One region of the uncultured Martelella sp. genome, then DNA from elsewhere that is predicted to be linked to it. Evidence: predicted binding sites of a transcription regulator. Region 1 holds the regulator's gene; each other region holds the start of a gene.
The links. The regulator PhoB, encoded in region 1, activates phosphate uptake and scavenging genes when phosphate is short. The targets are predictions, from matches to a motif close to TGTCATNNANCTGTCAT.
Positions count from the first base shown of each region.

Region 2: a site for PhoB is predicted at 1,360-1,376, ahead of ACHZCU_RS06685 (YdcH family protein). Genes of this name have one in related genera too.
Region 3: a site for PhoB is predicted at 5,198-5,214, ahead of pstS (phosphate ABC transporter substrate-binding protein PstS). Genes of this name have one in related genera too.
Region 4: a site for PhoB is predicted at 2,980-2,996, ahead of ACHZCU_RS03990 (alkaline phosphatase). Genes of this name have one in related genera too.

Region 1 is NZ_CAXXFM010000001.1:2,385,352-2,392,465, reverse strand. It holds gene ACHZCU_RS11205 (hypothetical protein) at 1-597, opposite strand, end outside; gene ACHZCU_RS11200 (DUF2975 domain-containing protein) at 668-1,000, shown strand; gene ACHZCU_RS11195 (helix-turn-helix transcriptional regulator) at 1,004-1,219, shown strand; gene ACHZCU_RS11190 (carbohydrate kinase) at 1,262-2,188, opposite strand; gene ACHZCU_RS11185 (orotate phosphoribosyltransferase) at 2,229-2,924, opposite strand; gene phoB (phosphate regulon transcriptional regulator PhoB) at 3,189-3,872, opposite strand; gene phoU (phosphate signaling complex protein PhoU) at 3,904-4,617, opposite strand; gene pstB (phosphate ABC transporter ATP-binding protein PstB) at 4,658-5,464, opposite strand; gene pstA (phosphate ABC transporter permease PstA) at 5,468-6,796, opposite strand; gene pstC (phosphate ABC transporter permease subunit PstC) at 6,793-7,114, opposite strand, start outside.
Region 2 is NZ_CAXXFM010000001.1:1,400,412-1,407,525, forward strand. It holds gene ACHZCU_RS06675 (5-(carboxyamino)imidazole ribonucleotide synthase) at 1-640, opposite strand, end outside; gene purE (5-(carboxyamino)imidazole ribonucleotide mutase) at 645-1,148, opposite strand; gene ACHZCU_RS06685 (YdcH family protein) at 1,422-1,595, shown strand; gene ACHZCU_RS06690 (DUF6665 family protein) at 1,671-2,024, opposite strand; gene rpsA (30S ribosomal protein S1) at 2,153-3,859, opposite strand; gene cmk ((d)CMP kinase) at 4,031-4,663, opposite strand; gene ACHZCU_RS06705 (DUF4167 domain-containing protein) at 4,811-5,572, opposite strand; gene prmC (peptide chain release factor N(5)-glutamine methyltransferase) at 5,891-6,757, opposite strand; gene prfA (peptide chain release factor 1) at 6,768-7,114, opposite strand, start outside.
Region 3 is NZ_CAXXFM010000002.1:210,636-217,749, reverse strand. It holds gene ACHZCU_RS18340 (CoA-binding protein) at 1-374, opposite strand, end outside; gene ACHZCU_RS18335 (hypothetical protein) at 449-802, shown strand; gene poxB (ubiquinone-dependent pyruvate dehydrogenase) at 1,082-2,803, shown strand; gene ACHZCU_RS18325 (hypothetical protein) at 3,064-3,534, opposite strand; gene ACHZCU_RS18320 (threonine/serine exporter family protein) at 3,624-4,961, opposite strand; gene pstS (phosphate ABC transporter substrate-binding protein PstS) at 5,348-6,382, shown strand; gene pstC (phosphate ABC transporter permease subunit PstC) at 6,518-7,114, shown strand, end outside.
Region 4 is NZ_CAXXFM010000001.1:806,960-814,073, reverse strand. It holds gene ACHZCU_RS04000 (ABC transporter ATP-binding protein) at 1-584, opposite strand, end outside; gene ACHZCU_RS03995 (hypothetical protein) at 622-1,089, opposite strand; gene ACHZCU_RS03990 (alkaline phosphatase) at 1,163-2,920, opposite strand; gene ACHZCU_RS03985 (DedA family protein) at 3,050-3,697, opposite strand; gene ACHZCU_RS03980 (hypothetical protein) at 3,690-4,067, opposite strand; gene ACHZCU_RS03975 (ribonuclease D) at 4,246-4,872, shown strand; gene clpB (ATP-dependent chaperone ClpB) at 5,064-7,114, shown strand, end outside.

The sequences.
Region 1 (7,114 bases):
ACAGCTTTTCAGCCGCGATTCCTCGGGCCGATTCATCAGTGCGAAAATGTCGATATTCTGAAGCAGCGGATGGAAACCATCGTCGTCGCCGGCCTCGATCAGAACATCGAGCGGCACGACCGGCGCGACCATGGGACCGTTCCAGCAGGCGGCATCGAGATCAACCGAAAAACCGGGCTTGGCACCGCCAGTCTGGCGGGCGGCCGCCATCTGCTCCTGCTGATCCCTGAGCGCCAGAGCATCGGCGGGCGAAAGCCGCAGCACCGTCAGGTGCTGACCGGGCTTGCGGAACTTTGCCACGTCGGCTTCCTCCGCAGCGGCATTCGCGCTCACCAGCGTATAATCGTGACTGATCTCGCCGGCGCCGGATTTCTGGTAAACCGTCAACACAATCTCGTTTGTCGGCAGCTTCATCTCCTCCGGCGCCAGCACCGCAATCCTGAGCGACGCAGGATTGGCCGCGATCGGCGACGGGATGGTCGTCGGCTTGGCGCCCGACAGGAAATTGAGCGAACAGGCCGAAAGCAGGGCGAGACCGGAAGCAGCCAGGAGTGTCTTGAAGATTGGCATGGGCATGATCGGGCGGGTCACAAACATGGTTAATAATCATTCATCCTATCGGGGATAGCTTAAGGGCCGGTAAAGAGTCGGCCGCTGACTGAGGCCGATGGCGCAACAGGCGCGGACGAAAACACGCCGTGCGCGCGGCATACCCTTGTTCGACCGGCTTCAACACGAGACGCCATTTTCCCATGCGGTTGCCGCACTTTTGCGCCGCGCGGGCCTGATTGCGCTTGCCGGCGCTGTCACCAGTCTTTTCCTCACGCCGGTGGCTACACTTCTGGCAACACTCGCCAATCCGCCGGGCAGCCGCACGCTGTCCGTCGGTCTCGGCAGCGATCAGCTGATGTTGTTCCTGCTCGCCGGCCTGCTTTTCGTGATGGGGCATGTCATGGTGCTCGCGACATCGATGAATGAAGACTATGAGCGTTTCGTCTGACCCATGCCGATCATTGTCAATCTCGATGTCATGCTCGCCCGCCGCAAGATGCGGGCGAAGACCCTTGCCGAACATGTCGGCATCACCGAGCAGAACATCTCGCTGCTGCGCTCGGGCAAGGTCAAGGGCGTGCGGTTCGAAACGCTTGAAAAGATATGCCAGGCGCTCGATTGCCAGCCCGGTGACATTCTGGAGTATCAGCCGGACGAAACCGGCTGATCCTTATCTCTGCTCGGTGTCGCAATTGCCCCGGGCGGCAGATCAAAGCCCGATTTCTTGCGCGTAGGGCGGGTTGGCGCCGGCGCGAGAGACGGTGACGGCAGCGGCCTTTGCGCCCAGCGCCAGGGCGTCCGCGATTGCCTCGGGGGACAGCGTTTTGACCTTCTCCTTGGTCAGCAGCCCGGCGATATCGAGCGAGGCAAGAATGCCGGCGTCGAACGTGTCGCCGGCGCCGACGGTGTCGACGACCTCGACCTTTTCACTTGGCACCTCGACCTTGTGCTCAGCGGTATAGCCGATCGCCCCATCCGCGCCGCAGGTGATGACAACAAGGCTTGCACCGGCCGTAATCCAGTGGCGCGCCTTGTCATCGAGCGAGCCTTCAAGACCGAACCAGTCCAGATCCTCGTCGGAGAATTTCACGATATCCGATTTGGCCGCCATGCGCTCGATCCGGGCACGGTGACCGGCGGGATCGGTAATGAATGTCGGACGGATATTCGGGTCGAGCGAGATCACGCGAGTTTCGGCCTCACGCATCAAAAGCGCTTCATAGGTGGAACCGCAGGGTTCGGGGATCAGGCTGATCGCGCCGAAATGCATGGCCGCGCAGTCTTCGCCGATTGCAGGCAGATCATCCTCGGTAATCATCCGGCCAGCCGTGTTCTCGTCGTAAAAGGCATAGCTTGCCGAACCGTTGACCAGCTTGACGAAGGCGAGCGTCGTCGGCCGGTCGGAAATGGCGACATAGGAATGATCGACCTTCGATGCGTCAAGTTTCTCGCGAATGATATCGCCCATCAGGTCGGACGAGATACCGGAGAAGAACCCGGTCGGACGGCCAAGCCTGGAAAGCGCGACCGCCGTGTTGCACACGGCACCGCCGGCATAGGGCGCAAATGCCGGTTCGCCCTTGTCGGTCTCGCGCGGCAGCATGTCGATCAGGGCTTCACCACAGCATAAAATCATTCTCTTCTCCCGTTTTTGTTCCCGCGCCTGTCGTCCCGGCCTAGACGATCAGTTCCTCAAGACCGCCGCGGGCCCGCGACCATTCCATTGGATGATCGAGAAACGCGCCAACCGCATCGAGCGTTGCCTTGTCGGCAAGCTCTTCTTCGCGTGCGACCGCAAGAACGTTCTGCCACGTCGCCAGGTAATGAAGCTCAACGCACCCTTCCCGGAAACGTTTCTCGGCCTGTTCGAAAATATCATAATAGAACAGAGCCATGCCGTGTTCCACCAGTCCGCCGGCAGCGCGGATGGCATTGATGAAGTTGAACATGGAGCCGCCCGCCGTGGTCAGGTCCTCGATCACCAGCACCCGCGCTCCGGCTTCCAGATGCCCTTCGATCTGGGCGTTCTTGCCATAGCCCTTCGGCTTCTTGCGCACATAGATCATCGGCAGTTCCAGACGGTCGGCGAGGAATGCGGCGAAGGGAATGCCCGCCGTTTCGCCGCCGGCCACGCAGTCGAATTTCTCGAAACCGGCATCGCGCAGCACCTTGGCTGCGGCAAAATCCATCAGCGTGGAACGGATGCGCGGATAGGAAATCAACTGCCGGCAGTCGATATAGACCGGACTGACCAGACCGGAAGCAAGCTTGTAGGGCTCATCCGGGGAAAAATGGACGGCGCCGATTTCCCACAGCATGCGGGCCATCAGTTCGCCCATCACTGCGGGGTCGGCAAAACTTGCTCTGCTCATCTCAACAATCCTCTTTGTCTTTGCGCCGTCACGGCCTTGCAGGGTGCGGGAGGGACACTCTCCTGCAAGACACAATCTGCCGGCACACGCCGCCGCCGGGGCAGCCGTTTCCGTTCCGGCCCTGAGTTGAACTGTCGGGGCCGAAAAATCAATCGCAGCCGGTATATTTCATCATGCCGAATGGCATGCCCGCCACCATAGCGGAACGCCGGATGGCCGCAATGACGGATATTAAATCGTTTAAAAAAACTTTTTGCCGCTGCTCTAGACTTCCATCGAATATCCGGCTCCGCGCACGGTGCGGATCACATCCGGCATCTGCGAGAAATTGAGCGCCTTCCTGAGCCGGCCGACATGTACGTCGACGGTGCGCTCATCCACATAGATGTCATGCCCCCAGACACCGTCGAGAAGCTGCGCGCGGGAAAACACCCGCCCCGGAGACGTCATCAGGAATTCGAGAAGCCGGAATTCCGTCGGGCCAAGCCGCACTTCGCGCGCCTTGCGGTGAACCCGGTGGGTTTCGCGATCAAGCTCGATATCGCCGCATTTCAGCACGCTGGAGAGCACTTCCGGACGCGCGCGGCGCAGGATCGCCTTGACCCGCGCCATCAGCTCCGGCGTGGAAAACGGTTTGACGACGTAATCGTCGGCGCCGATGGCAAGGCCGCGCACCCGTTCGCTCTCCTCACCGCGCGCCGTCAGCATGATGATCGGCAGGCGTTCGGTTTCCGGCCGCATTCGAAGGCGGCGACATAGCTCGATGCCCGACACCCCCGGCAGCATCCAGTCGAGCAGAAGAAGGTCGGGGACCCGCTCCTGCAGTCGGATTTCGGCCTCGTCGCCGCGCATGATGGTTTCGACCTCATAGCCTTCGGCCTCGAGATTGTAGCGCAGCAGAACGCTGAGCGCTTCCTCGTCTTCAACAACTGCTATCTTCGGCACCATTGGGCTGATATCTCCCTCGTCTCAAATGGCTTCAGACATCATCGGAACCGACGGCAGGGGAATTGTCGTCCTTCGGACGTTCTCCCTGCGGCTGGGCGCCTGTCGCGATGTAGTAAATCATCTCGGCGATGTTGGTGGCATGATCGCCGATGCGCTCGATGTTCTTGGCGCAGAACAAAAGATGCGTGCAGGTGGTGATATTGCGCGGATCTTCCATCATGTAGGTCAAAAGCTCGCGGAACAGCGAGGTGTAGATCGCGTCGATCTCGTCATCACGCTCGCGGATCGAGCTCGCCTTGTCGGCCTGGCGCGTGGTGTAAGCGTCGAGCACTTCCTTCAATTGCAGGAGCGCCAGTTCGCACAGATGCTCGATGCCGTGGGCCAGCTTGCGCGGGACACCGGTGCCCTGCACCGAGATCACCCGCTTGGCGGTATTCTTGGCCATATCGCCAACGCGTTCGAGGTCGGCAGCGATGCGAATGGCGCCCATGATTTCGCGCAGGTCCGCAGCCACCGGCTGGCGCCGGGCAATGGTGACGATTGCCTTCTCGCCGATCTCGCGCTCCGCTTCGTCAAGCGCCAGATCGTCGGCGATCACCTTTTCGGCAAGCTCGGTATCGGTGTTGACGAGGGCCGAGACCGATTCGCTGACCATCTCCTCTGCCAGACCGCCCATTTCGGAAATGCGGCGCTGGAGGTATTTCAGCTCGTCATCGAATGCCGTCGAAATATGCGAGGGGGCCATGTTCTTTCCTTTCCTGGCTTGAGCGTGCGGCAGCCGCCCCTCAGCCGAAACGTCCCATGATGTAATCCTGGGTCCGCTGGTCCGCGGGATTGGTGAAAATCGTATCGGTATCGTTCTCCTCGACCATATGGCCGAGGTGGAACATCGCCGTGCGTTCGGAAACCCGCGCGGCCTGCTGCATGGAGTGCGTCACCATCACGATGGTGTAATTCTCTCTGAGATCGGAAATCAGTTCCTCGACGCGGGCCGTTGCGATCGGGTCGAGCGCCGAACAGGGTTCGTCCATCAAGATCACTTCCGGGCTCACCGCAATGGCGCGGGCAATGCACAGCCGCTGCTGCTGGCCGCCGGAAAGGCTGGTGCCCGGCTCATGCAGGCGATCCTTGACCTCGTTGAACAGACCCGCCTTGATCAGGCTGGTCTCGACGATCTGGTCGAATTCCGTGCGGTGGCGGGCAAGACCGTGGATACGCGGCCCATAGGCGACATTCTCGTAGATCGACTTCGGGAACGGGTTGGGATTCTGGAACACCATGCCGACGCGCGCGCGCAGTTCCACCACATCGATCCCGGAGGTGTAGACATCCTCGCCGTCGAGCGTGACCGTACCGGTCACCCGGCAATTGTCGATCGTGTCATTCATCCGGTTGAGCGTGCGCAGAAAGGTCGACTTGCCGCAGCCCGACGGGCCGATCAGCGCAGTGACGGCGTTCTCGCGGATGTTGAGGCTGACATCGAACAGCGCACGCTTCTGCCCGTAATAGACGGACACCGCCTGACCGGCCATCTTGTATGTGTTTTCGCTCATCGTCTTTTTCCAAGCCTTTTTGCGGTCATAGTCATCCATCGCCTACCAGCGCCGTTCGAAACGGCGGCGCAGTATCACCGCCGTGACATTCATGAAGATCAGGAATGCCAGAAGCACGATAATGGCGGCGGAGGTGCGCTCGACAAAGGCGCGTTCGGCCTCGCCCGCCCACATGTAGATCTGCACCGGAAGCGCTGTTGCCGGGTCAAGCGGGCCCGCCGGATAATCGGCCACGAAGGCGACCATGCCGATCAGAAGCAGCGGCGCGGTTTCGCCCAGCGCCTGGGCAAGACCGATGATCGTTCCCGTCAGAATGCCCGGCATGGCCAGCGGCAGGACATGATGGAACACCGCCTGCATTTTCGAAGCCCCGACCCCCAGCGCCGCCGAGCGGATCGAAGGCGGCACCGCCTTGAGAGCTGCCCGCGTCGCGATGATGATCGTCGGCAGCGTCATCAGCGTCAGCACCAGCCCGCCGACCAGCGAAGCCGAACGCGGCAGGCCGAGGAGGCCGATGAACACCGCAAGGCCCAGAAGGCCGAACACGATGGAGGGCACGGCCGCCAGATTGTTGATGTTGACCTCGATAAGGTCGGTGAACCGGTTCTTCGGCGCAAATTCCTCAAGATAGATCGCCGATGCCACGCCGATCGGCAGTGCCAGAAGCAGGACCACGCCCATCATGTAAAGCGTGCCGACAAAGGCCACGCCAATCCCGGCTGCTTCCGGCCGGCTGGATGCGCCATGGGTGAAAAAGCCGGTGTTGAAGGACTTGTTCAGCCGTCCCTCGGCCTTCAGTTCCTCCATCCACTGCAATTGCCGGTCGGAAACCCGGCGGCTTGTTTCCGGTACGGAAAGGTCGATCTGGCCCTTGTTGGCGGAATCGATATCGGCGGCGGCCAGAAGCCGCACATCGACGGTCTTTCCGATGACGGAGGGGTCTTTCAGCACCACATCGCGCAGCTCCACCCGGCTGCTGCGGGAGATCATCCGCATCGCCGCGCGCATTTCAGGCCCGTTTTCGGGATTGATGGCGAGCGTGCGGGCAAGCGCCTGACGCACCAGTTGCGGATAATCGGCCGTCAACAGCAGACGCGGGTTCTCATCGCGCGCGCCATCGGGATCGATCACCGAGGCCTCGAAGGTGACCGGCAGGGTGATGGTCGTCTGCTGAAACGCGGTATAGCCCTTGCCGGCAACGGAAAACAAAAGCGCGCCCAAGAAGAAAATGCCCACGCAGATCGCCAGCAGGCCGAAAACGCGGAAACGACGTTCGGCCGCATTCCGACGTTTCAGCGACTTGCGACGCCTTGCGGCAATCGCCCGGCTTCCTCCAGCCGTTTCGGTCGCGGTGCGGACTGTGTCGGTCATGCGTACTGCTCCCGGTATTTGCGCACGATATAGAGCGCATAGACATTGAGGCAGAGTGTGATCACGAACAGCGTGAGGCCAAGGGCGAAGGCCACAAGCGTCTGCGGCGTGTTGAATTCCAGATCGCCGGTCAGCTGGTTGACGATCTTGACCGTCACCGTCGTCATCGGTTCCAGCGGGCTGAACTGCAACTGCGCGGCAACGCCGGCGGCCAGAACCACGATCATGGTCTCGCCGATGGCACGCGAAGCCGTCAGCAGCAGAGCGCCGACAACACCGGGAAGCGCCGCCGGCAGCACGACGCGCTTGATGGTCTCC
Region 2 (7,114 bases), 980 kb from region 1:
TCCGCAGAATACCATCACGGTGCTCGTTTTCCGCCGGATCGAATGAGACAAACGCGCCATCGACACCGCGCGCCGCGATCACCGAAATTTCGCGCTCGAAATCGATCCATTCCTCGAAGATCGCCGGCGCTCCGGCAAGCGCTGCAAAGGCGGCATCGGCATCATCGCCGCTGCCGGTAAAAACCCACTGCCCCTTGCCGTCATAACCGAAACGGCGCGTCTTCAGGACACCGCGTCCGCCAAACAGTTCAAGCGCGGCATCGAGATCGGCGCGGGTGTCGACTGCGTGAAAACCTGCTGTCGGAATGCCGCACTCATTGAGAAAGGACTTTTCGGTGAGCCGGTCCTGCGAAATCGAAAGGGCGCGCGCAGGCGGATAGACGGGGCGTTTGCCCGCAAGCTGGGCCGCGCTTTTTTCCGGCACGTTTTCGAATTCATAGGTGATGACATTACAGCGGGCAGCAAGCTCTTCAAGCGCGCTTTCATCGTCATAGGCCGCCACGATATGCGCATTGGCCACCTGTGCTGCAGGACAGTCCGCCTGCGGCTCCAGAATGACCGTGCGGATGGAGAGCCGGGCGGCAGCCATGGCCAGCATGCGACCGAGCTGGCCGCCGCCGACGATACCGATGGTTTTCATGGACTCACTCATCCTTGTCGATGGGATATTCTGCGACATGGGCCGCCTGACGGGCCCGATAGTCATCAAGCCTGCCGGCAAGCTCCTCGTCCGAGAGCGCCAGAACGGCGGCGGCAAGCAGCGCGGCATTGACGGCACCCGCCTTGCCGATCGCCAGCGTTCCAACAGGCACGCCCGCCGGCATCTGCACGATTGAAAGCAGGCTGTCCTGGCCGGAAAGCGCACGCGACTGGACCGGAACGCCGAACACCGGCAACGGCGTCATGGCCGCCAGCATGCCCGGCAGATGGGCCGCACCGCCAGCACCTGCGATGATGACCTGAAACCCTTCGCCGCGCGCACCGCGGGCAAAGTCGTAAAGCCGGTCCGGCGTGCGATGAGCCGAGATGATGCGTGCATCATAATCGATTTCGAGAACATCGAGCGTATCGGCAGCATTCTTCATCGTTTCCCAGTCTGACTGGGAGCCCATGGCAATGGCGACGGGCGGATTCATGATCGGGCTCATCGGCCTTCCGTTTCAGTCGTAATTCCAGTTCTGGCGAAACCGCGACGAGGCCACGGTCAAATGTGGCCGAAAAGGGCCTGAAAACGGCTTTAGCATCATTCGTTTTCGGTGAAAAGCGAGCTTGCGAGCGGTGATAGCGCAGACATTGAAAATGCCGCCGGAAAATCACATTTCCGCCTTCGACAAGTGTGCTGAAACATGGCATTGTTTTATTGCAAATCGATGACGAGGCGCCGCATCCTGCGGCGATAAACAAAGGAAGGACGTGTTGAAATGACAGTTCAGACCCACCTTGCCGCCCTTGAGGAAAAACATTCCGCGCTCGAAAAAGAGCTGCAGAACGTGATCTCCTCGCCATCCAGTCAAGATGAGGAAATTGCAGAACTCAAACGCAAGAAACTTGTGCTCAAGGACGAAATCGAGCGCCTTCAGCAATCTGTGAACTGATCATAGTCCCTTTCCAGGAATGCAACGCCCCGGCTTTTGACCGGGGCGTTTTTTTGCGGCTATTTCAGAGCGTTTTCAGGACTTGTCGGCCTTTTCGGCTTTCTTCATCACGCCGACGCGCAGCATCACCTCACGGGGAATATCATAGGTCGATTTCAGGTGATGATCGGTCCTGAGCCCCAGATAGTCACGCTGGATGAACAGCGCAAAGGCCCTGTCGGCCGCCGCCTGCACCAGTTCGTCGCGGTCCTGATTGGAACCCGGCGTCTCGTCATGGCGCTTCAGGGCTGCCAGCGCCTCCTCCAGCCGCCGTCCGATCCGCCCCAGCGCCTGCGCCGTCTCCTGCATGATCTCGTATTGCAGGGCATCCATCTCGGGATCGAGCGGCCTGCTGTTCGTTCCGGGCAGTATCGGCGTCTTCTTGGCCATGATCTTTTCCTTCGCTCTTCCTCCCTCAAACATCGGAAACCGGCCGACTGAGGTCAAGACAGCAGGCACAACAAAAAACCGCCGGGCGTTGCCACCCGGCGGTTCGGTATTCACGGCGTAAGCAGTGCTTACTGGTCGTCGCGGCCCTTCAGGGCTGCGCCGAGAATGTCACCGAGCGAAGCGCCACTGTCGGACGAACCGAACTGTGCAACGGCTTCCTTCTCCTCGGCGATTTCAAGCGCCTTGATGGAGAGCATGACCTTGCGGTCGCGCTTGGAGAAGTTGGTGACGCGGGCGTCGAACACCTGACCGACCGAGAAACGCTCGGGGCGCTGCTCGTCGCGGTCGCGGGCCAGATCCGAACGGCGGATGAAGGCCGAGACATCGTCGTGGTTGACGAGCTTGACTTCGACGCCGCCATCGTTGGTGTCGGTCACTTCGCAGGAAACAACAGCACCCTTGCGCAGTTCGCCGGAAGCAGCTGCTTCCGTCAGCGAATCCTTGCCGAGCTGCTTGATGCCGAGCGAGATGCGTTCCTTTTCGATGTCCACATCGAGAACAACAGCCTTGACGATATCGCCCTTGTTGTATTCCTCGATGACCTGCTCGCCCGGACGGTTCCAGTCGAGATCGGAAAGGTGAACCATGCCGTCGACATCGCCTTCGAGACCGATGAACAGGCCGAATTCGGTCTTGTTCTTGATCTCGCCTTCGACTTCCGTACCGGACGGATGCGAGAAGGAGAAGGCTTCCCACGGATTTTCAAGCGTCTGCTTGAGACCGAGCGAAATGCGGCGCTTGGCCGGATCGACTTCGAGAACGACAACTTCGACATCCTGCGTGGTCGACAGGATCTTGCCGGGGTGGACGTTCTTCTTGGTCCAGGACATTTCCGAGATGTGGATCAGGCCTTCGATGCCCGGCTCCAGCTCGACGAACGCACCGTAGTCGGTGATGTTCGTGACGGTACCGGAAATCTTCTTGCCTTCCGGATACTTGGCCTGGATGCCATCCCACGGGTCAGCTTCAAGCTGCTTCATGCCCAGGGAAATGCGGTGCGTTTCCTGGTTGATGCGGATGATCTGAACCTTGACGTTCTGGCCGATGGACAGAAGCTCGGTCGGGTGGTTGACGCGACGCCATGCCATGTCGGTGACATGCAGCAGACCGTCGATGCCACCGAGATCGACGAAGGCGCCGTAATCGGTGATGTTCTTGACAACACCTTCAACGACCTGGCCCTCTTCGAGGTTCTGAACGATTTCCGAACGCTGTTCCGCACGGCTTTCTTCAAGAACGGTCCGGCGCGAAACGACGATGTTGCCGCGGCGCTTGTCCATCTTGAGGATTTCGAACGGCTGCGGCGTGTGCATCAGCGGGGATACGTCGCGGATCGGACGGATGTCCACCTGGGAACGCGGCAGGAAGGCGATCGCACCGTCGAGGTCGACCGTGAAGCCACCCTTGACCTGATTGAAGATCTGACCTTCGACGCGCTCGCCGGCCTCGAACTTGGCTTCGAGCTTGACCCAAGCCTCTTCGCGACGGGCCTTCTCACGCGACAGAACAGCTTCGCCCAGCGCGTTTTCGATGCGCTCGACATAGACTTCAACTTCGTCGCCGGCCTTCAGCTCGCCATCCTTGCCGCGCACGCCGAATTCCTTCAGCGGCACACGACCTTCGACCTTCAGGCCGACGTCGATGATGGCCATATCCTTTTCAATGGCGGTGACCAGGCCCTTGGCAACATAGCCTTCGGCAAGATCATTGTTCGCGCCGAAGGATTCCTCGAGCATTGCGGCGAAATCGTCGCGCGTGGGGGTTTGTGCAGTCATAAAAACTCCTGGATCGTGTCGGTCATTTCAGGCCGAACACGCGTTGCGCCGGTGGCTGGTGTTGATCTTTGGCTGTCACCGCATCCCTCTTCACCCTGTTTCAGGGCGAAAGAGCATTCCGGCGCATGGATGCAGTGAAAACCTCAATTTGCGGAGCTTCCTCCGCATGCATTACGGGTCGGGCCGCTTGTCCACATAAGCGCAGGCGGCCCGAAACGCGGCTTCTATACCCATTTTGGACGTATCAAGCAAGTGCGCATCGTCCGCGGGGCGCAAGGGACTGTCCTTTCGCCCCATATCGCGTTCATCGCGACGGCGGACATCGTCCAGAATCTGCGTGAAATCCGCCGTCTCGCCTCTGGCCACGATCTCGTCATAACGCCGTCTGGCGCGAATTTCCGCATCCGCCGTCACATAGAGCTTCACCGGCGCATCGGGGCAGACCACCGTGCCGATATCGCGGCCGTCGAGCACTGCGCCCCTGCCGGCCTCGGCAAAACGCCGCTGGGCTTCGACCAGCGCCACGCGCACCGACGGCATGGCGGCGACTTTCGATGCCGCTTCACCGATTTCGTGGGCCGACAGCACGGTACGATCGAGATTGCCGAGATCAATCGCAGCGGCAGTTTCTGCGGCAATCGTTTCGTCATCAAGGGGTTTTCCCGCATCGACAAGCGCCTTGGCGGTGGCCCGATAGGTCAGGCCGGTATCGAGATGCGGCAAACCGTAGTGTTCGGCAAGCTTGCGTGCGAGCGTACCCTTGCCGGCCGCCGCCGGTCCGTCGATTGCGATGACAAAGCCCATGAAGATCGTCCCGTTCCGTTTGACGGTGACATAGCGCATCACCGCGAAGATCAAAACCGGTTATCGAGCGCATTCGGCGGAAAACAAACGAAACAGGCCCGGTCATCATGGCCGGGCCTGTTTGCGAGACTTCTGAATGCCTGGCGCTTATTCCGAAGGACCGTCCGCCATGGCCGGCGTCTTGTCCTTGTCGGCAGGCGTGTCCTTGGCGGACGCATCATCTGCACCGGCTTCGGCCTTCGGCGTGCGGCGGCGACGTGCCGGCTTTTTCGGAGCTTCCGCCTCTGCGACATTTGCCTCTGCAGCATTCGCCTCGGCGGGAGCGGCATTGCCTTCCTCGCCGCTATTGTCGGCGGCAGCGGCGCGCTTGGTGCGGCGCGGACGGCTGGCGGCCGGTGTGCGGCGGCGCGACTTCGGCGCCGGCTGGCCGTCAGCCTCTTCGGCTGCAACCTCGGCGGGTGTTCCGTCGATAACCGGCTGCGGCCCGTCGGCATCAACCTGTTTTTCCTGCCTGCGCGGCTGTTCCTTGCGCTCGCTGCGCTCATCGGCCGACGGCTGGTTGCCGTTATTGCCGTTCTTCCTGGCCGCATTATCGTCATTGTCGTCATTGCTGTCGGAGCGGTCGTCACGCTGGTGGCGCTCCTGAAGCTGGGACTGGGCGGCTGCAATGATGCGGTTATAGTGCTCGGCGTGCTGGAGGTAGTTCTCCGCCATGACACGGTCGCCCGAACTTTGCGCATCGCGCGCAAGTGACATGTACTTCTCGGCGACATGCTGCGCGGTGCCCCGCACCTTCACATCAGGACCGGTACTGTCATAGGTCCGGGTCAGCGGGTTGGCGCCCTTGCGGTTAAAGTTATTATTGCCGCCGCGCCCCCGGCTGCGCTTATTCTGCTGTCCTGGCCTCATGGAGTATTCACCTGAATTTTCTGTCAATGGTCGAGCTTGTCCGTCTACCGCTTTCGCATCAGCGAAACATGACGGCATAGCCCCGTCGGCAGGGCAAAACACGCGCTGCCATTCGTGGAATCCAAATACCTGAATCACGCAAAAAACGGCATGTCACAATGAACCAACATTGGACGGAAAACCTTGAGACTGCGGCCAAGCGACGAATCGCTGTTTCTTTCAGTCACCGTTTTGCGTGCGTGCAACCTATCGTGCTTGTCCCGAAATTCCAAGCCCTTTCTTCACCTGTTTTCAAAAAGGCCGGACCCGGGGCGATTTTCAGCTTTTCCGAGCGCTTGCAAAAATGACAACGCGGTCATTTCCGCCCAGATCCCGATGGCTTTCCACCGGCGTGAAGCCCGCTTTACAGAAGATTGCTGTTACCATGTCCTTCTGGTCAAAGCCGATTTCTAGCGCGATAACGCCATTTTCGGCGAGATGAGCATCGGCTTGCGCCGCGATTGCCCGATAGGCGTCAAGACCGTCTGCACCGCCGTCCAGCGCAAGAGCGGGATCATGCTCCCGCACCTCCGGCGCCAGCGTCGCGATCACATCAGACACGATATAGGGCGGATTTGACACAATCATGTCGAAACGACCCTGCACCGCGGAAAACCACGGTCCGCGCCTGGTGACGAAACGGTCTGCAACACCATTTATCAAGGCATTGGCGCGCGCCGTTTCAAGAGCCCCGTCGGCAATATCTGTCGCCAGTGCTGTGGTTTCGGCACAATTTTTCAAAAGTGCGACCGCAATGGCCCCGGTTCCGGTACCCAGATCGACAATGCGGGCAGCCCCGTTGCGCTTCACCGCCCGTTCAAGCCAGGGCAGACAGTGCTCGACCAGAATTTCGGTATCCGGCCGCGGTTCCAGCGTATCGTCAGACAGCATGAAATCGAGCCCGTAGAACTCGCGGGCGCCGAGGATCCGGTAGACCGGTTCGCGGGCAAGCCGCCTTTTGACGGCCGCCGCAACGGCAGCCTCCTCGTCAGCCTCCAGTTCGCGCGCGCCCTCGCTCATCATCCCGGAAAGCGAAAGGCCGAGTATGCCGCTCACCAGATGCCGGGCGTCGTCTGCCGGTGCATCGAGCCCGGCTGCGGCAAAGGCGTCAACGGCCTGACGATAGATCGCCTGAAGTGTCGCCACGCCCGTTTCCTCAACCGTCCTGAACGCCGAGAAGGGCAAGCTGGCCGGCCTGGTAATCGGCAACCAGCGCATCGACGATCTCGTCAAGATCGCCGGCAATCACCTGATCGAGCTTGTAAAGCGTGAGATTGATGCGGTGGTCGGTGACGCGCCCCTGCGGAAAATTATAGGTGCGGATACGCTCGGAGCGGTCGCCGGAGCCAACCTGGCTCTTGCGGTCGGCGGAGCGCTCGCTGTCGGCGCGCTGACGTTCCATGTCGAACAGCTTGGCGCGCAGAACCTGCATCGCTTTTGCCCGGTTCTGGTGCTGCGACTTTTCCGAACTGGTGACGACGATGCCCGTGGGAATATGGGTGA
Region 3 (7,114 bases), on a different contig from region 1:
AGCCCCATTGCCTCTGCCTTTCGCGCCGCATCCTCATCGATAATGTCGAGCTGCATCCAGATCACCGCCGGTTTCGGCGCGAGCGCAAGCGCTTCGTCTACCACGCCGCCGACATATTCGGAGGCCCGAAAAATATCGACCATATCGATAGCGCCCGGTATTTCCGCAAGGCTGCCATAGACCGTCTGGCCGTGAATGCTTCTGCCGGCCAGACCCGGATTGACCGGAACCACGTCATAGCCCCGTGCGAGCAGGAACCCCATGACCCGGTTACTCGGCCGCTCGGGCTTGGGCGACGCCCCAACCAGGGCAATCCGCCGGACGGAGCCCAGGATTTCACGTATTTTTGCATCTGTTTCAGCAGGTTGCGTCATGGTGTTGCACATCTCCTTATGGTATTGACGAATACGAAGTCCATGGAGGAGCCCTCAGGGGCCTTGGGTAGACCATGAAGAAGCTCATACTCGCATCGGCCGTGCTCATGCTTGCAGCCGGCACAGCGTCAGCGCAAGAGCCGATCAATCGTTACGACATTCAGAATATGACCTGTAACCAGGTGCACGGCATCCTTGCCAGTCAGGGTGCGGCGATCCTGCGCTATCCCGCTCCCAGCGGCAGCGGGCGCACACTTTACGATCGCTATGTCAGCAGCCCGGCTGTCTGTTTCGCCCAGGGCGGTCATGCGGTACAGCGTGTGGTGCCGACCAGCGACACCAATGCCTGCCCGACATTGTCATGCAAACCCGGCCCGCCGGAATGCGACGACATGGCCCTTGGCCTGTTCTACTGCGACGACGACTGAGGAAACAATCGCCGATTTTGCCAAATATCCGGCGTCCATCGTAAAATATTGTCACGCCCCGCGCCGCAGGCCGCTTTCGCGTACCCGAAACGGTCTGCCGGGGCTTCCCCTCTTTTCAGCCTGTTGGTAAGCTTTTTCTCGTCTCCGGCGTTCTTTTCAGAACTGCGTGATCTGTTCCTGCGCGGCGATGGAGCTTCGGAAACGGTTTCCGGCTGAAGCAGGCGCACTCTGCCGGACTGGCAAGTATCCCAGGCGCCAGATAACGAAAAGAGCATAACCATGGCAGAGAGTATCGCACATTACATCGCCCGCTATCTCGGTGAGGCCGGCGTCAAGCGGATCTGGGGGGTCACCGGCGATTCGCTGAACGGGCTCAGCGACAGCATCGGCCGCCTGAAGACGCTGGAATGGATGGGTACCCGCCATGAGGAAGCCGCAGCCTTCGCTGCCGGCGCGGAAGCCCATGTCACCGGCGAACTGGCGGTCTGCGCGGGGTCTTGCGGTCCCGGCAATCTGCATCTCATCAACGGTCTTTATGACTGCAACCGCAATCATGTGCCGGTTCTCGCAATCGCCGCCCACATCCCCTCCTCCGAAATCGGCAGCGGCTATTTTCAGGAGACCCATCCGCAGGAAATCTTCCGCGAATGCAGTGTCTATTGCGAACTGGTTTCCACGCCGGAACAGATGCCCTATGTGCTGGAAGTCGCCATGCGCACGGCCATTGCCAAAAAAGGCGTCGCCGTGATCGTGCTGCCGGGCGACGTCGCCCTGAAGGAAATGCCCGGCGATACCGCGATCCGCTGGAACGCCCCGCGCCAGCCGGCCGTGGTGCCGCCCGAGGCGGAAATCGATGCCCTGGCCGAACTGCTCAACAATGGCAGCAACATCACGCTTTTGTGCGGTGCCGGCTGCGCCGGTGCGCGCGAGGACGTTTTGGCCCTTGCCGAGGCGCTGCAATCGCCCATGGTTCATGCCATGCGCGGCAAGGAATTTATCGAATATGACAACAGATTCGATGTCGGCATGACTGGCCTGATCGGGTTTTCCTCGGGTTATCACGCCATGGGGTCGGCCGATACGCTGCTGATTCTGGGTTCCGCCTTTCCCTATCGCGCCTTTTATCCCGCCGAGGCCAAGATCGCCCAGGTCGATACCCGTGCCGAAGCGCTCGGCGCCCACACCCAGGTCGATCTCGGCATTCTCGGCGATGTCGGCTCGACCATCCAGGCACTTCTGCCCAAGCTCAAAAAGGGCCGCAGCAGCCGGTTTCTCGACAACGCCATCAAGCATTACAAAAAGGCGCGTGAAGGCCTTGATGCGCTGGCAACGGAAAAGAGTGCGAAGGAGCAAATTCATCCGCAATATGTCGCCCGGCTGCTCAGCGAAAAGGCCAGTGACGATGCCGTTTTCACCTGCGATGTCGGCACCCCGACAGTTTGGGCCGCACGCTATGTGGGCATGAACGGCAAACGCCGCCTGATCGGATCGTTCTCGCACGGCTCCATGGCCAATGCGCTGTCACAGGCCATCGGCGCACAGGCCATCGACCGCGACCGGCAGGTGATCGCCATGTGTGGCGATGGCGGCTTTTCGATGTTGATGGGCGATGTTCTTTCGGTCACCCAGCTCGATCTGCCGATCAAGATCGTGGTGTTCCATAACCGCACGCTCGGCTTCGTGGCGATGGAGATGAAGGCCGGCGGCTATATTTCCGATTCGACCGATCTGAGCAGCCCCGATTTTGCCCGCATTGCCGATGCGGCAGGCATGAAGGGCATTCATGTCGAAGACGCCAGCCAGTTGTCGGCGGCCCTCGACGAGGCGCTGGCCACGCCCGGTCCGGTGCTTGTGGATGTGATGACCGCCAAGCAGGAACTGGCCATGCCGCCGCAGATCACCATGGAACAGGCCAAGGGCTTCAGCCTGTACATGATGCGGGCCATCCTGAATGGACGCGGCGACGAACTGGTGCAGTTAACCAAAACCAACCTGCGCTGAGACCACGCCAGAGACAACAACGCAAAGGCCCGCTTCCCTGCGGGCCTTAGTTTGTTGACAAAGCTCGTCCCGCGTTCTTTCGTCATACCGGCCTTGAGCCGGTATCCACGGCCGCTTGCTGTGCGCTTCCAGAAAGAGTCTTTGCGCGCAAGGACTTTCGCTTAATGGGTTCCGGCTCAGGGCCGGAATGACGGCGGAGGGACAGGCAAAGCTGTGATTGCCTACAGGGTTTGACGAAAAGTCCGTCTCCGACTTTTCGGTCAGGCCCTACTGGCGCTCCAGACCCCACAGGCCGTGACAAGAAGCGGCAATGCCAGATAGCCGCCGAGAATGATGAGCAGTCCCTCCGCACCGCTGGCGTGAAGATAGTCCGCCCCGCAGGGAGATCCGTATAAAACAGCGCCCAGCCAGGCATTCCGCGTCAGGGCAAGCAGAATCAGCGATAAAGCCGCCGCGAAAATGCCGGTGCTCCGGGCTGCCGTGCGTTTGAACGATGCCCACAGGATGAAACAGATCGCGATGAACAACAGCGGCGCCGACAGAATGCTGCCTGTGATGAATGTCCCATCCGCGCCCTGCGTACACGTACCGGTGAACCCCAGAAGCTGAAGCGGCATGGCGGTGATGATCATGGCGGCAGCGGCCCACATCCACCGGCTCACACAGGCCAGTATCACCGACGCGACAAGCGGCAGGCACACGGCCCCAACGATAATGACGAACGGATTCATGACGCCTCCGTCACGTGTTGATGAGCCTGCGCGAAAACACGATCAATCGACAAAACAATGACCGTATTGCGTTGCACTTCGACCGGATCTTAATCCTCGTGATCGCGCGTTGGAAATTCCGGCCTGCGGAATGTCGAGGAGATCATGGTAAGCCCTGCACCGATCGCGCCAACTGTGAAGATCACCTGCAGCCCGGCACTTGTGGTGGCGGCCAGCATCATGTCGGATTTTTCGAGCGGCTGGACCGTGATTTCCAGGAGGCCGATGATCCAGTGGGCCGCCGCACTGCCCGGCACCATGGGAATGCAACCGGCAACCGCAATGGCATTGCCCACGCGCCGGACCGGAAACGGTGTGTTGTAGGAAAGCTCGACCACCAGCGCCACGGCAACGGCTGCGGCAAAGGATGCCGCCTCTAGCGGCCAGCCGTGCAGCATGCACAAAGTCCGCACCGCCAGCGCCAGCGCGCCGGCCAGAGCAGCCCAGCCGAGATTGCGATAGCCGAAATTGAACAGCACCCCGAAACCTGCCGCAGCAACCGCGCCGAAAAACGCATGATGGGCAATGTTGGGTGCGGATTTCGGGGCATCCTGCAATCCGCCGCCAAGCACGATATGGGCCGCACCGACCCCCAGCGTAATGAATACGAGAATCATTGCGACGGTCACGAAGCGCGCGCTGCCGAGCGTTGGAAATCCTTCCATGATATCGGTCTGCGCATTCATCGACGGCACGCCCGGAACCAGCATCAGCACCGCAGCACTCATCGAGGTATCGATCATGGTGCTGCCCATGGCCATCGCCCCGAGACCGGAAAGCACGGCAGCGGCAAACGCCACCGTGGCCGTGACGACGAAGGCATTATAATGGCGCTCGAGCAGAACGAGCCGGATATACTGGCCGACCATGCTGGCGATCAGCGTTGTCACAAAGGCCGGCGCATCCGCGCCCAGAAGCCGGCCGAACGCCGCGCAGGCAAGCCCGGCGGCAAACACATTGAGCGCCTTATGATGTTTCAGCGTGTCGCGCTGGGCCTTTGAAAGCTTGTCCTCGACCGCCTGCGGGGTCATTCCCCCTCTGCCGACCTCGGCACAGATTTCGCGAACGCGATGATTGATCCGCATGTTCACGCCATGATGCCCGACCCCGGCCATATGGGTCGAGGTACACACGCCATCGCCCACCGTGGTCGCAATCGAGGCGAAACCGACCCGGATATCGACGCTTGTGACGCCCAGCCCCAGCGCAACCTTGCGAACCCCTTCGCGAACGACGGCCGACTTCGCACCGGTTTCCATGAGGATACGTCCCGCCTCCAGCGCTATCAGCGCTGTCTTTTCCAGCGCCCTTTGCCGCAGGAGCAGTTCAGCCACGGTATCCTCATGCGGCCCCTCTGCATGCCGGGCCGGGGTGCCTGTTTCAGTCATTGCGTCTCCTGTTGCATAGGCGGATCTGTAAGCGACGTTCTGGATGGCCGCCGGCAAAGCGCTTCCGGCCAGCGGCGAAATTAGAGGGCGGCTGCGCATTCGCCTTGCGCTATGTCAAGCAGGCGATGCGAACCCTTTGCCCATCGTATCCAAAGCGCGGCTGCGGGGAAATGGGGGACAGTCGGGAAAGGCAAAAAACCAGAAACGCCAAATACTGCGTCAAGTCGATTTTGTTTATGACAGTTTTATGACTGTTGTGTGACACTTTTTTTAAAGAAAATGCAGGATATCCACGCGAATATGAATTTTTTACAACATGCTATGCTTGGAATTATTTCGTTGTTATAGGACTTCCGTTTTCAACCAAACCTCAAAAGGGCTATCTGATGAAAATCGGAAATTTCTCCAAGGGCGCTAAGGTCGCAGCCGTTGCAACCGCCATGCTGGTGTCCGGCACTGTCGCACAGGCTCAGGACGTTCAGCTGACGGGCTCCGGCGCCTCTTTCCCCTTCCCGCTCTACTCGGCCTGGTTTAAGGATTTTGGCCAGAAGACCGGTATTGAAGTCAACTACCAGTCGAAGGGTTCCGGCGCCGGTATCGAAGACTTCACCAATGGCGTCGTCGACTTTGCTGCTTCCGATGCGGCCATGGACGATGAGGAAATCGCCAAGATCGACGGCGGCGTCGTGCTTCTGCCGATGACGGCCGGCGAAGTTGTTCTCGCCTTCAATCTTGATGGCGTTTCCGACCTGAAGCTGCCGCGCGATGTTTACCCGAAGATCTTCCTTGGCGAAGTCACCAAGTGGAACGATCCGGCCATCGCAGCCGCCAATGACGGCGTCGACCTGCCCGACGAAGACATCACGGTTGTTGTTCGCGCCGATTCTTCGGGCACGAGCTTCAACTTCACCAATCATCTGGCCGCCATCAGCTCCGATTTCGAAAGCACTGTCGGCGCCGGCAAGACCGTTCCGTGGCCGAAGGCTTCGAACTTCATCGCCGCTCCGGGCAACCAGGGCATCACCGCCACGATCAAGCAGACGCCCGGCGCGATCGGCTACATCGAATACGGCTATGCCAAGCAGACCAACACGCCTTACGCCATGCTTGAAAACCAGGCCGGCAACTACGTAAGCGCTGGCGCCGATGCTGGTAAGGCCGCTCTGGCTTCCGCCGAATTCGACGACAACAACCGCGCTTTCATCACCGACCCCAAGGGTGAACAGGCTTACCCGATTTCGACGTTCACCTGGCTGCTCTTCTACAAGGAAGGCCAGGACGCCGATACCGTTGCTGCCCTGAAGAAGATGGTCGACTACGGCCTGACCACCGGTCAGGAAATGTCCGACAAGCTCGGCTACATCCCGCTTCCGGAAAACGTCATCGAACTTGATCGCAAGTCGATGGAAGAAATCAAGTAATCGAGACAGCACGCTGTCTTGTGCCGGGGCGTATTGTCATGCGCCCCGGCTTTCTCAGTTCAGGATCCGTTTGCGCTTGCGCCAACGACAAGATCACCGGGATAGCCCCGATCTTCGCCAGTAGGAGCCCGCTTGATGGCCGACAACACGAAAAACACATTGCCTGAAGACGGCAGTGTTTCGAGACCGCCGACCGCTTTCGAATACGGTTACGACAAATCCTTTCGTATCCTGACGCTGGCAGCCGGCGTTCTGACCATCCTGCTTCTGGTCTATATCTTCTGGAAGCTCGGCGCACAGGCTGCCCCCGCCATGCGCGAATATGGCCTGGGCTTTCTGACGACCGTTGTCTGGAACCCCAATACCAATGAATACGGTATCCTCGCCGAAATCTGGGGTACGCTTTATTCCTCGCTTCTGGCTCTGCTTTTCGGCGGCGTCCTCGGCATTGCGGTTGCGATCTTTCTGACACAGGGTTTTCTGAACGCGCGCCTGGCCTGGGTTTTCCGGCTGATCGTCGAGATGCTTGCCGCCATCCCTTCGGTGGTTTACGGCCTCTGGGGCATCTACGTTCTGATCCCGGCAATCCGCCCGGTCGCCAACTGGCTGCACGATACCCTGTCCTTCATCCCGTTCTTTTCGACCAAGCTTGCAGGCCCCGGCATGTTTCCGGCCATGATCGTGCTGTCGATCATGATCCTGCCGACCGTTGCGGCGATCTCCCAGGATGCC
Region 4 (7,114 bases), 1.6 Mb from region 1:
ATCAGCGTGCTGCCGAGGGTTTCGGCCAGTTCGCGCAGCAGCCGGCCGACCACCGCGCCGGATGCGCTATCCAGGCTTGCCGTCGGCTCATCGGCAACGATGATCGCCGGTTCGCGCAACAGCGCACGGGCAACGGCGACGCGCTGCATCTCGCCGCGCGACATGGTTTCGATCTTCTGGTCATGCCGGTCGATGCCGACCTGATCGAGCAGGGCCTTTGCCCGCGCAAGCCTGCCGTGACCGGCAGCGTAGGCCAGACGGGCGGGCAACAGCACGTTGTCATAGGCCGAGAGACCGGGAAACAGGTGAAAATCCTGCATCACCAGCCCGATATTCTTGCCGCGCCAGCGGTCGCGCCTGCCTTCCGCAAGGCCGGCAAGGTCTGTTTCGCCCCAGCGGGCATGGCCGGATTGCAGCCGCTCAAGCCCCGTGACGATATTGACGAACGTGCTTTTGCCGGAGCCGGAAGGCCCGGTCACGGCCACCGTCTCGCCGGGTGCGATCTCAAGGGAGGGGATGGACAGCACCGGTGCCGGAAGGCCGGGGAAGGTGACGGCAATATCTTCAAGACGAAGGGGCAGCATGGAGGCGCGGCTTTCGGGGTTCGGCGGGAGAGGCGTTTCAGACGGTCTTGTAGCGCGCGTCCCTGAGGCGCAGTTGGCTGACAAATCCGGTTTCGGGGTCCACCCAGGAACCACGGTCGAGCGTGCCGGTCACCTCGATCATCTGGTTGGGCTGAACGAATGTCTGCTTTCTGTCGAGGTAGACGACAATGATGTTGTCCGGCCAGTCGGCATCCGACGAGCAGAACGGGCACAGCGCCATCGGTATTTCGGAGAGCACAAAAAACTGCGCCTCGGCCTTCAGCGGCGGCGCCATGAAGCCGCGGATGGAAATCTTTTCGCCGGTGAGGTTCTTGACCTTGTCGGAAAACTCCAGACCCAGCGGGCTGAATGTGCCGTAAAGATCGTCAAAGGCCAGTTCGGCGGTGGCGGCATGGGCGGAGCGAAAGGCAAGGCCGGCGCCAAGCGTCAGCGCGGTGGCCAGCAGGCTGCGGCGGGAAAGGGTAGAGCGAGAAGTGTCGGTCACGGTGTGGTCCTCCATGCAGTTGCAGGAGAGGACCGGGCGAAAGCCGCCCGGTCCCGTTTCTTAAAAAACGCGTTTACTGTTTCTGGCTGGTGCCGAGGGCAAAGGCGTCGGCGAGAACTTCGTAGACGTCCGACTGTTCCATATAGCCCTTGAACTCTTCCGAACCGGGGCCGGTGGCCTGAAGCACGACATCATCGACGGCGTGAACGCCGGTGGAGGCATTGTGCGGCAGGTTGCCGGTGCGCAGAACCGCACCGGGCACGTCCTTGTACTGTTCGTTGGCGACGTAGTTGCCGTTTTCGTCCTTCACGGCCGGCTCGAACGGACCATCCATTTTCGGACGGAAGGTCTCGTAATAGTCCGGGAAGTTGTTGGAGAAGATGGCCAGGCGGCGGGATACGTCGATCTTGTCCGGGTAGCCGTCGCCGTTTTCGTCGGTGTAGTTCGGGAAGCCGGCGTCGTCATAGGTCATCACCTTGTCGCGCATATCGTCGGCCTCAACCTCGTCATCGATCGTGCCGATCAGCGAAACGCCGTGCGTATGGTCGCCGGTCACGACGATCATGGTGTCGGGATGCGTTTTGGCGAAATCCATGGCCTGACCGATGGCCTGGTCGAACTCGATGGTGTCGACAACGGCGCGGTCCCAGTCGAGCGGATGGCTCATCTTGTCGATCGACGCGCCCTCGACCATCAGGAAGAAGCCGTCCTTGTTCTTTGAAAGACGATCCAGCGCCACCTTGGTCATTTCCGGCAGACCGGGCTGATCGGAGAACTTGTCGACGCTGCCCTTTTTCAGGAAGGAGCGATCAAGCTTGGTGTCCATGTTGCCGGTGTGGAACAGGCCGAGGATCTTGTCCGGGTTCTGGCCTGCGACCTCCTCAAGCGAGGTGGCGTCGGTGGCAACCGTGTAACCGGCATCCTCGAACATGGCGATATAGTCGTTATCGTCCTTGCGCTTGGAGCCGGGAATGTCGGACTTCAGGAAATAGGCAGAGCCGCCGCCGAGGATGACTTCCGGCTGAATGCCGTAGAACATGCCGACGATATCGGCCTTGTCGGCGCGCCTGCGGGTGTGGGCAACGGTGGCCGCCGGCGTCGCATCTTCGATTTCAGCGGTGGAAACGACGCCGATCGCCTTGCCGGTCTGGCGGCGCAGCGCTTCGGCAATGGTCTCGACTTTGGGGTCGTCCTGGCTGTCCGGCGTACGGTCGGCATAAACGCCAAGCGCATTCACGCGGGTCTTGTGGCCGGTCATGTAGGCCGACATGGTGTTGGCGGAATCGGTGGCGATGGCGTGGGTCGACGATGTGCCGATGAAGGCCATGCGGTCGAGATCGTCCATGCTCAGGCGGCCATCGGCCTTGCCCTCGGTCATGCCCTTGGACATGATGCGGGCGGCCGTGCGGTGGGCAACGGAAAGGCCGTCGCCAAGGAAAAAGACGATGTTCTTGGCTTTCGCCACGGAGGGCGTGTCGTAGACGGTCCAGGTAACCGACTTCTCTTCGTCACCGGCCTTGACGGCCACGGTGTAATCGCCGGGGTTGGCAAGCGAAAGATCGCGCAGGATCAGCGCCGAGCCGAGGCTGGCGTCGTCTTCGCCCTTTTCATCGGCGATGAATTCGGCATCGGCGCCGAAGACATCGGCATAGGCCTTGCCATTGACCGTGACGTCGACCTGCCCGGGTTCATAGACCTGATCCAGCTCGACCTTGAAGTCGAACGGCGAGCCGACCAGAACGGTGGCGCGGTCGAGCGGGTAAATGGTGGCGGCATTGGCTGCGCCGGCGAGGAAGGTTGCGGCTGCGAGTAATGCAAGACGTGCGCGCATGAAAACCTCTCATGTCAGGGTTTGCGGAAATAGCTGCGCTCTTGCGATAGTCCTGCCGCATTACACTGAGATGACGTTTTCGCTGCGTTTTGATGACGGTGCACGCGCTTGCCGCTCACCGCGTTCGCTCTAACGGCGCTGGCGCCTGCCGCGCGGTTTCAGGTAGCGTCTGCGCCTGCGTTTCAGCGAGAAATGAAGGACGCGGGTGATGTACCAGCCGATTGCCAGCGTGACCACGCCCGCTGCCAGAAAGCCGCTGGCATTGCCGACGATCTGTGCCACGGCGAAGATGTTGTGGGAAAAGATGAAGCCGAGCAGCGTATAGATCATCACATAGAGCATCTGGCCGGGAATGGCGGCGGTGATGAACATCTTCCAGCGCATGCCGGCGGCCCCGGCAACCGGGTTCATGTAGGGACCGATCATCGCCAGAAGCCAGCGGGTGAAGAAGATCGCCATGATGCCCCGGCGCTCAAGGTAGTCGCTGGCCCTGTCGACAAGGCGCTGCCGCTTCGGCCCGCCTGCGGCAAAGCGCTCGACATAGCCTGTTCCGCCGATCCTTCCGGCCCAGTAGCCGACCTGGTCGCCGCAGCAGGCGGCCAGCAGGCAGGACAGGTAGATCGCCCAGAAAGACAAATCGCCCGTGGCAACGAGCGATCCGCCGAACAACATGATCACGGCGGTTGGCAAGGGAATGCCGCAGCAGGCCAGAAATACGGAGAATGCGATTGCCGGAATACCATAGACCGGCAGGAGCGCCAGAAGCTGCTCACTCATCGGCGTCGGCCTTTTCTTCCTCGTATTCATCGAGGGCTTCGGCGATTTCGTCTTCCAGCTCGTCGAGCGATATCCCCTTCATGCGGGCGATCTGGCGCAGCATCATGCGCCGGCTTCGGCTGTCGGGTGCAAGGTCCAGTTCTTCGGCAAGCTCCGATGCGGGAATGTCGTGAACAACGGCGACATGGCCAAGCGTCATCCATCCCTTCAGTTCGAGATTCCGGTTTTCGGGATTGTGCCAGTAGAACACCGAGAAGATGAACTGCAGGGCAAAGACAAGCGTGATGAAGGCCGTCGCCAGAAAGGCGATGCAAAGACCCCTGTGCCGCCCCCACAGCGCACGGAGAGGAAATGTTATCCTGCTTTTCATCGCTTTAGCCTTTCGCGCGTGCGATTTTCCCGTTCCCCGATAACCGCTGTGGACTGCCGGCACAACACCTTCGCCGGCGGGTTGATCGCTCTCGGTCGGTCTTTTCGGCTATCGTCTTTTGCTCTGATCCGCTATGACCCGACAGGATTGCAGGAACAAAGCCCATGGAGAAGAACGGATGAACGATACGATCCGCGTCCACAAAAACGACATCTCGGCCGAGGATGCCGCGCGCTATACCGGTGCGATTGCCATCGACACCGAAACGCTTGGCCTGATACCGCGCCGCGACCGGTTGTGCGTGGTGCAGATATCGCCGGGCGACGGAACCGCCGACGTCATCCAGATCGCCGCCGGCCAGAAGGACGCACCGAACCTTGTCTCCATGCTGGCAGACCCGGCGCGCCAGAAGATTTTCCATTTCGGTCGCTTCGATATCGCGGTTCTTTATTATACCTTCGGCGTGACAACCGAAAACGTGTTCTGCACCAAGATCGCCTCGCGCCTGACCCGCACCTACACCGACCGTCACGGGCTGAAGGACAATCTGCGTGAAATGCTGGAAGTCGACGTTTCCAAGGCGCAGCAGTCTTCAGACTGGGCGGCGGAAACCCTTTCCGACGCTCAGCTTGCCTATGCGGCTTCCGACGTTCTCTATCTGCATCGCCTGCGCGACAAGTTGATGGAACGGCTGATGCGCGAGGACCGCATGGCGCTTGCCGGCGCCTGCTTCGATTTCCTGCCGACACGGGCCAAGCTCGATCTTCTCGGCTGGGAGGAAACCGACATTTTCGCCCATAGCTGAAGGGGATAGGTGGTGTTGCATATCAGCAACAAATTCTCCGGCAGACCTCTTTAAAGCCTTCATGCCTGCACCCATATCTGACCTTGAGCGGCGGCAACGCCGCGTAATCAGGACCCGCCTCAAAGAGGGGGTTTATTCAGGTCATCGTTCTGTCGCTTCAAAAGGTCGGAACGAGGAATGGAGGCGAAGATATGAACATCGAAAAATATTCCGAACGGGTGCGTGGCTTTTTGCAGTCGGCGCAGACCTATGCGCTCGGCGAAGGTCATCAGCAGTTCGGTGCCGAGCACCTGTTGAAGGTTCTGCTCGATGACGAGCAGGGCATGGCCGCATCGCTGATCGAGCGGGCAGGGGGCGATGCCAAAAAGGTGCGCCTTGCCAATGATGCAGCACTGGCGAAAATTCCGAAGGTTTCCGGCGGTAACGGCCAGATTTACCTTTCCCAGCCGCTCGCCAAGGTTTTCAACACAGCCGAAGAGGCCGCCAAGAAGGCCGGTGACAGTTTCGTCACCGTCGAGCGTCTTCTGTTGGCACTGGTGATCGAAAAGAGCGCTTCGACCTCGAAGTCGCTTTCCGGCGCAGGCGTGACGCCGAACGGGCTGAATGACGCCATCAACGAAATCCGCAAGGGCCGCACCGCCGACAGCGCCAGTGCCGAGGAAAGCTATGACGCGCTGAAGAAATATGCGCGCGACCTGACGGCCGACGCCCGCGATGGCAAGCTCGATCCGGTGATTGGCCGTGATGATGAAATCCGCCGCACCATTCAGGTGCTGTCGCGCCGGACCAAGAACAATCCGGTCCTGATCGGTGAACCCGGCGTCGGCAAGACGGCGATCACCGAAGGCCTTGCGTTGCGCATTGTCGATGGCGACGTGCCGGAGAGCCTGAAGGACAAGAAGCTGATGGCGCTCGACATGGGCGCGCTGATTGCCGGTGCGAAATATCGCGGTGAGTTCGAGGAGCGTCTGAAGGCTGTCCTGAACGAGGTTCAGTCCGAAAACGGCAATATCATCCTGTTCATCGACGAGATGCACACGCTGGTCGGGGCCGGCAAGACGGATGGCGCAATGGATGCGTCGAACCTTCTGAAACCGGCGCTGGCGCGCGGTGAACTGCACTGCGTTGGTGCAACCACGCTCGATGAATATCGCCAGCATGTGGAAAAGGATGCCGCTCTGGCGCGTCGTTTCCAGCCGGTCATGGTTGACGAGCCGACGGTGGAAGACACGATCTCCATTCTGCGTGGTCTGAAGGAAAAATACGAGCAGCACCATCAGGTGCGGATTTCCGACAGCGCGCTGGTGGCGGCCGCCACGCTTTCCAACCGCTATATCACCGACCGTTTTCTGCCGGACAAGGCCATCGACCTGATGGACGAAGCCTCCAGCCGCGTGCGCATGCAGGTGGATAGCAAGCCGGAAGAACTGGACGAACTCGACCGCCGTATCATCCAGCTCAAGATCGAGCGGGAAGCGCTGAAAAAGGAAACCGACCGGGCTTCGAAGGACCGCCTTGAAAAGCTCGAGGGCGAACTTGCGTCCTTGCAGGAACAGGCCGATACGCTGACGGCGCGCTGGCAGTCGGAAAAGAACAAGCTCAACAAGGCTGCCGACCTGAAGAAGCAGCTCGACGCGGCCCGCAACGAACTGGCCATTGCCCAGCGCAGCGGTGAGTATCAGAAGGCCGGTGAACTGGCCTATGGCTCGATCCCGAAGCTGGAAAAGGAACTGCAAGAAGCCGAGGCCGAAGACAATACGGTGACGGATTCCATCCTTCAGGAGGTTGTCACTCCCGACAACATCGCGCAGGTCGTTTCCCGCTGGACCGGTATTCCGGTCGACAAGATGCTGGAAGGCGAACGTGAAAAGCTGCTCAGGATGGAAGACGAACTGGCCCGCTGGGTTGTCGGCCAGGGCGATGCCGTGCAGTCGGTCTCCCGCTCTGTCCGCCGTGCGCGTGCGGGGCTGCAGGATCCGAACCGGCCAATCGGCTCGTTCATCTTCCTCGGTCCCACCGGCGTCGGCAAGACCGAGCTGACCAAATCGCTGGCCCGCTTCCTGTTCGATGACGAGACCGCGATGGTCCGCATGGATATGTCGGAATATATGGAGAAACACTCCGTCGCCCGGCTGATCGGTGCGCCTCCCGGCTATGTCGGCTATGACGAGGGCGGTCTTCTGACGGAAGCGGTGCGCCGCAGGCCGTATCAGGTGGTGCTGTTCGACGAGATCGAAAAGGC